3 regions of the Kocuria sp. GQ42 genome follow, and region 3 is predicted to be linked to each of the others. Evidence: riboswitches for the same ligand, from Rfam matches in the RefSeq annotation. Region 3 holds a riboswitch; each other region holds the start of a gene.
What was found. A riboswitch is a leader RNA that binds a small molecule or an ion and turns the genes downstream of it on or off. The one in region 3 is predicted to bind S-adenosylmethionine.
Positions count from the first base shown of each region.

Region 1: another riboswitch for S-adenosylmethionine. It lies ahead of AC6CH6_RS15370 (cobalamin-independent methionine synthase II family protein); the one in region 3 lies ahead of AC6CH6_RS07550 (MetQ/NlpA family ABC transporter substrate-binding protein).
Region 2: another riboswitch for S-adenosylmethionine. It lies ahead of AC6CH6_RS15235 (ABC transporter ATP-binding protein); the one in region 3 lies ahead of AC6CH6_RS07550 (MetQ/NlpA family ABC transporter substrate-binding protein).

Region 1 is NZ_JCAXEN010000007.1:262,826-265,076, reverse strand. Features, by position in the region: gene AC6CH6_RS15375 (cobalamin-independent methionine synthase II family protein) at 1-127, opposite strand, end outside; gene AC6CH6_RS15370 (cobalamin-independent methionine synthase II family protein) at 168-1,370, opposite strand; SAM riboswitch class I at 1,384-1,487, opposite strand; gene AC6CH6_RS15365 (3-hydroxybutyrate dehydrogenase) at 1,681-2,251, shown strand, end outside.
Region 2 is NZ_JCAXEN010000007.1:232,683-234,933, reverse strand. Features, by position in the region: gene AC6CH6_RS15240 (aliphatic sulfonate ABC transporter substrate-binding protein) at 1-315, opposite strand, end outside; gene AC6CH6_RS15235 (ABC transporter ATP-binding protein) at 411-1,244, opposite strand; SAM riboswitch class I at 1,250-1,354, opposite strand; gene AC6CH6_RS15230 (maleylpyruvate isomerase N-terminal domain-containing protein) at 1,462-2,139, shown strand; gene AC6CH6_RS15225 (CoA-binding protein) at 2,228-2,251, shown strand, end outside.
Region 3 is NZ_JCAXEN010000002.1:456,709-458,959, reverse strand. Features, by position in the region: gene AC6CH6_RS07555 (methionine ABC transporter ATP-binding protein) at 1-537, opposite strand, end outside; gene AC6CH6_RS07550 (MetQ/NlpA family ABC transporter substrate-binding protein) at 534-1,427, opposite strand; SAM riboswitch class IV at 1,528-1,644, opposite strand; gene dxr (1-deoxy-D-xylulose-5-phosphate reductoisomerase) at 1,689-2,251, opposite strand, start outside.

The sequences.
Region 1 (2,251 bases), on a different contig from region 3:
CGCCGGTGAGCTGCTCGAACGTGATGGCGCCCTCGGCGTGCCGCCGGTTGGCCTCGAGCAGCCGCGCGGTGCGCGGCAGGGAGCCCACGTGGGTGGTCTGCACGTGGTCGGTGTTCTGCATGGTCATGCGTGTCCTCCTGAGGATCTGCGGGAAGGTCGGGGGCCGGTCAGGACCAGAGCCGGCGGGAGGCGAGCTCGGCCCCGCGGGCGAGGGCCTCGAGCTTCGCCGCGGCGATCTGCGGGTGGATCCGCCCGCCCAGGCCGCAGTCGGTCGAGGCGGTGACGTTCTCGCGGCCCACCTGGCGGGCGAAGCGCTCGATCCGGTCGGCCACCAGCTCCGGGTGCTCCACCACGTTCGTGGCGTGGGAGACGATCCCCGGGATGATGACCTTGCCCTCGGGCAGCTCGTGGTCCTGCCAGACCTTCCACTCGTGCTCGTGCCGGGCGTTGGCGGCCTCGAAGCTGTAGCCGCCGGCCCTGATGGAGAGCATGAGCTCCACCAGGTGCTCGAACCCGAGGTCCGTGGTGTGCGGGCCGTGCCAGGAGCCCCAGCACAGGTGGAAGCGGACCTGCTCCTCCGGGATGCCCTCGAGGGCGTAGTTGAGGGCCTCGACCCGCTTGCGGGTGAACGCGAGGTAGTCCTCCACGCCGGGCTCGGGGTTGACCTGGTCCCAGTTCTCCGCGATGGAGGGGTCGTCGATCTGCACGATCAGCCCGGCGTCGGTGATCGCCCGGTACTCCTCGCGCATCACCTCGGCGCAGGCGGTCAGCACCTCGTCCTCGTCCGCGTAGTGGGTGTTCTCCAGCCGGGCGCACGAGCCCGGGGACAGCGCGGCGAGGTAGCCCTCGCTCGCGCCCGTGGCCTGCAGCCCGGCCTTGAGGTTGCGGATGTCCGCCTCCAGCGCCGCGTGGCCCGTGTACTCCAGCTTCCCGGTGATCCTGGGGAACGGCGCCTGCTTGCCCGTGGTGATGCCCGAGGCGGGGTCCGTGTACGCCTCGTGGAACAGCCGGCGGTCCCGGCGGTCCCCGAAGCTCGTCAGGACCACCCTGCCCGGCGAGGAGCGCTGCGGCTCCTGCTCCCACAGGTCCACGTCGCCGGGGGTCAGGCCCGAGATCCGGGCGAAGATGTAGTGCCACCACGCGCCGTAGTCGACCTCCGCGGCCATGACGTGGCCGTACTCGCCGTCGTTGACCACGTCGATCCCGAGCTCGGCCTGCCGGCGGACCACGTCGACCACCGAGTCCTGCAGGAGCCGGTCGTACTCCGCCCCCGGGACGGCGCCCTTCGCCCGGTTGGCCTCGAGCAGTGCCGGGGTGCGCGGGAGGGATCCGGCGTGGGTCGTGCGGATGCGGTCGGCGCTTCGCAGCATGGGTCGTGCGTCCTTTCCATCGGTCCTGGCGGTAGCACCGGAGGCGGGACGGGGATGCCGTCGCCCGGGTTGCTGCGGCGTCGTCGAGCCAGATCTCTCGGCCGCTCTGGATGGTGACCCTGTCATCCAAGCGCACCCGTGCGCGCTGCGCCATTCGGCGCCCGGATGACGGACATGACGCCGTGTGACGCGACCCGGCGCGCACTCCCGGGAGGAGCTGTCCTTCGCGAACATGGCCTGGATCACATACCGTGGCGGTGATCCGTGCCCCCTCACCCCGCGGGCACGACGGACCAGAGGAAGGACCCCCATGTCCCAGACGCCCCAGCAGCAGGACCTCGAGGGCCGCACGGCGCTCGTCACCGGTGGCGCGAGCGGCATCGGCCTGGCCGCCGCGCGGGCCCTCGCCGGCTCCGGCGCGCACGTGGTCGTGGCCGACGTCGACGAGGCCGGGGCGCAGTGCGTCGCGGACGAACTCGGCGGCCGCGCGTGGGCCGTCGACCTGCTCGACACCGCGGCGCTCGCCGAGCTGAGCCTCGAGGTCGACGTGCTGGTCAACAACGCCGGCATCCAGAAGGTCGCCCCCCTCCAGGAGTTCGACCCCGCGGACTTCCACCGGATCCTGGTGCTGATGCTGGAGTCCCCGTTCCTGCTGGTGCGCGCCGCGCTGCCGCACATGTACGAGCGGGGCTGGGGGCGCGTCATCAACGTCTCCTCCGTGCACGGGCTGCGGGCGTCCCCCTACAAGAGCGCCTACGTCTCGGCGAAGCACGGCCTGGAGGGGCTGTCCAAGACCGTCGCGGTGGAGGGCGCGGCGCACGGGGTGACGAGCAACTGCATCAACCCCGGCTACGTGCGCACCCCGCTCGTCGAGAAGCAGA
Region 2 (2,251 bases), on a different contig from region 3:
CGCCGCGGAGCCCGCGGTGGAGCCGACGTCCACCGCCTCCGCGCGCAGCGCCTCGTTGGCCTTGTTCGACCCGGCGGACTGCACCCACTCCACCTCGATGCCCTCCTCGGCGAACGCGGTCTCGAGCCAACCCTTCTCCTTGATCACCACGGAGAGCGGGTTGTAGGTGGCCCAGTCCACGCGGACGGTGCCGTCCCCGGCGGCCTCCGTGGGCGGCTCGCCGGAGCCCTCGCCGGCCATGCACCCGGTCAGGCCGAGGGTCAGGACGGCGGCGAGTGCGGGGACGGTGCGGACGGAGCGCTGGGGCAGGGGCATGGCGGAGCCTTTCGTGGTGGACGGACGGTGCCGGGCGGCGCGGGCGGGTGCCGCCGCTGGTCCGGGGAGGGGAGTCGGGGTGGGGGCGAACCGCGTCAGCGGGTCGCGGGGTGGTGGGTGTCGACGCCGAGGTGGCCGAGGAGCTGCATGCGCAGCTCGGCGAGGACCTCGGAGGCCCGGTCCCGGGGGCGCTCGCCGGGCACGGCGAGGATCGTGCTGATCGAGGCGGGGGCGGTGGGCCCGGTCCGGCCCAGGACCACGATCCGGTCCGCGAGCTGCAGCGCCTCGTCGACGTCGTGGGTGACGAGCAGGACGGTGGTGGGCTGGGCCGAGTGGATCGTGAGCAGCAGGTCCTGCATCTTCAGGCGGGTCAGGGCGTCGAGCGCGCCGAAGGGCTCGTCGAGCAGCAGGACCCCGGGATTGCGGGCCAGGGCCCGGGCCAGGGACGCGCGCTGTGCCATGCCGCCGGAGATCGCGCGGGGACGGTGGCCGGCGTGCGCGGTGAGCCCCACCAGGCGCAGCAGGTCGTCGATCACGGCGTCCCCCTCGTCCCGGGGGATTCCGCGGGGCAGGCCCAGACGGACGTTCTCGCGCACCGAGCGCCACGGCAGCAGGCGGGGCTCCTGGAAGGCGACCGCGCAGCGCGGGTCGATGCCGGACACGGGGGTGCCGTCGATGAGCACCCGTCCGGCCGAGGCGGTGTCGAGCCCCGCCGCGGCCCGCAGGAGCGTGGACTTGCCGCACCCCGAGGGCCCCAGGATCGCCAGGACCTCGCCGGGCCGGGCCGTGACGTCGACGTCCTGCAGGACGTGGTGGGTCTCGCGGCCGGACGGGAAGGCCTTGCCGACGTGCTCGAAGGCCACGGAGAAGGCGCGCTTCGCGGTGCCCGGTGCGGTGGCCGGCGCAGAGCCCAGCAGGGAAGTGCTCATGATCAACTCCATCGGTCCTGGCATTAGCACCTCGCACGGAGGATCAGACGGATCCGTGCCGGTTGCTGCGACGTCGACGAGCCAGGTCTCTCAGCCGCTCCGGATGGTTACACCACCAATTGAACGTCCTCGGCGTGTTTCCTGGCAAATCCGTCGCATCCGTGGTGATCGCGACACATCGCTGGCACGGGAGCCCTCCGTGCCCCACCATGGACCCATGACGAGCCGCAGACCCCCGGCCCGGGCGGACTTGGTGCGCGACGCCTGCACGGCGTTCGGCGCGGTCCTCGACGGGCTCGGCGACGGCGACTCCTGGGCCGCCACGGGCTGCCCGGGGTGGTCGGTCCGGGACCTCACCCACCACTGCGCGATGGACGCCCTGCGCGGGCTGGTCGCCCTGCACACGCCCACCACCGCCCGCCCCGACCGGGACGCCGCGACCTACTGGACCGACTGGGGCGGCGATCCCGCAGGGGCCGCCGAGGCCAGGCGCCACACCCGCGTGGCCGCGTCCATGGTCCTCGACTGGGAGCCGTTGCGCGCCCTCCACCGCGAGACCACCCGGGCGCTCGTGCACGCGGCGCAGCACTGCGGCGACGGCGCGGTCCGCACCCAGGGGCACGTGCTGCGCGTCGAGGACCTGCTGAGCACCCTCGCGGTGGAGGCCACGGTGCACCACCTGGACCTGATCCAGCACCTGGACGGCTCCCCGGGTCCCGCCGTGGACGGGCTCGCCGAGGTCCGCCGGGTCCTCACCGACCTGTGGGAGCGGGAACCGCTCGAGCACTGGAGCGACGAGCACTTCGCCCGCGTGGGCACCGGCCGGGCGGAGCTGACCGCCCAGGAGCGTGCGGAGCTGGGCGCGCACGCGGACCTCCTGCCGCTCTTCTCCTGACCCTCCTTTCCCCCCCGCGAGGTCGCCGACACGTGCAACTTCGCGGAGGAAGAAGGAGGGGGGACGGGTTCCGTGCCAGGCTGGGGGCATGAGCCGCAACGACCCCGCCGTC
Region 3 (2,251 bases):
GGTCGCCAGGGCGCGGGCGATGCCCACGCGCTGCTTCTGCCCGCCGGAGAGCTGCTCCGGGTAGTTGCCGGCGCGGGCGGCGAGGCCCACGAACTCGAGCAGCTCGGCCACCCGCGCCCGGCGCTTCTCCTTCGGCCAGCCGGCCCGCTTGAGCGGGTACTCGACGTTGCCGGCGACGGTGCGGGAGGTGAAGAGGTTGAACTGCTGGAAGATCATCCCGATCTCCTGCCGCACGGGCGCCAGCTCGGTCTCGCGCCGGCCGGCCACCTCGAAGCCCTCCACGGTCAGGGAGCCCGAGGACACGGGCTCGAGCCCGTTGATCAGGCGCACGAGGGTGGACTTGCCCGCCCCGGAGTAGCCGATCACGCCGAAGATCTCGCCGCGGCGGACGTCGAGGGTGACGTCGTCGACCGCGAGCACCTCGCGCGCCGCCCGCCCCGAGCCGGTGCGGAAGGTCTTGGAGACGTTGCGGAAGGAGACGAGCACCTCGTCCGGGCGCCCGGGTGCGGACGGCCCGGCGGGGACCGCCGCGCTCACTGCTCCTGGTCCTTCAGCTCCTGCTGGTAGCGCGCGGTCAGCTCCTGGAGCTCCTCCGGCTCCAGCTGCAGCGGCACGGCGGTGTCCTTGGTCTCCTCCATCTCGGCGTCGATCACGGCCTGCTCGTGGTAGAGGTCCGCGACCTGCCGGAGGGTCTCGTCGTCGGCGAGCTCCTCCGTGGTGGTGAAGAGGTTGACGTAGGCGCGGGAGCCCTCGGACTCGGGGTCGTCCTGGGCGAGCGCGGACTGCGGGTCGATGTCGGCCCGCGAGAGGAAGTCGTTGTTGATGACCGAGCCGGCCACCGAGTCGAGCGAGAGCACCGTCTGCTCCGCGGAGACCGGGGTGACGCGCACCGTGGAGGCCTCGGTGTCGACGTCGAGCTCGGTGGGGATGAGGGTGTCGCCGGTCAGCTCCACGAGACCTGCGGCCTCGAGCACGAGCAGGGCCCGGGAGAGGTTCACGGCGTCGTTGGGCACCGCGATCTCGTCGCCCTCCTGGAACTGCTCCACGGAGTCGTACTGGTTGGAGTACAGGCCCAGCGGGTAGATCGAGGTCGAGCCGATCGGGGTGATGGAGCCCCCGGCCGCGTTGTTGTAGTCGGCGAGGAACGGGACGTGCTGGAACCAGGTCATCTCCACGTCACCGGACTCGGTGGCGGGGTTCGGCTGGTTGTAGTCGGAGAAGTCGACGTACTCGACGGTGATGCCCTGTTCCTCGGCCACCCGCTGGAGGGCGTCGTGGGTCGGGTCGGTGCCCACCACGCCGATGGTGACCTTGTCGTCGGCGAGCACGCCCTCGCCGGAGGACTCCCCGGCGGAGCCGCCGCAGGCGGTGAGGGCGAGGCCGAGGGTCGTGGCCAGGGCGAGGAAGGGGAGGCGCTGCGATCGCATGTGGTGCCTTTCCGTGGGTCCGGGGTGTCGGAGGTCTCCACCGGGGCCAACGGGTCCGGCGGCCACGGTCGAGGGCGCGCCGGAGGGCGCGTGCGCGGTAGGACCGTACTTGCCGCCGGCCGTCGTCGGCCGGTGCCGGATGGTTCACCTGGGGCACCCCACTACGGGAGAGGGTTGCCGCCCAGCAAGCCAGGGCTGCACGCTGGGACTCGTCATCCGCCCGACAGACTAGCACGTGCGGAGGGGCCGGCCCCGGCCCGGTCAGCGCGCGAGGACCTCGCGGGCCCGCCGGCGGGCCCAGCGCTCGGCCGCCAGCACGGCCTCGAGCTCCAGCGGGCCGTCGTCGTCGTGCTCACCCAGGACCGCCTCGACCGTGTCCACGATGGCGGGGAACCGGATCCGGCCGTCGTGGAAGGCGTGCACCGCCTCCTCGTTGGCCGCGTTGAACACGGCGGGGAAGGTCCCGCCCCGCTCGCCCGCCGCCTTGAGGAGCTCGACGGCGGGGAACGCCACCGGGTCGAGGGGTTCGAAGGTCCACTCCGTGGCGCGCGTCCAGTCGCACGGCAGGGCGGCCCCGGGCACCCGGTGCGGCCAGGCCAGGCCGAGGGCGATGGGCAGGCGCATGTCCGGGGGCGAGGCCTGGGCGAGGGTGGAGCCGTCCACGAACTGGACCATGGAGTGCACGACCGACTGGGGGTGGACCACCACGTCGATGCGCTCGAGGGGCACGTCGAAGAGCAGGTGGGCCTCGAGCACCTCGAGGGCCTTGTTCACCATGGTCGCCGAGTTGGTCGTCACCATCAGCCCCATGTCCCACGTCGGGT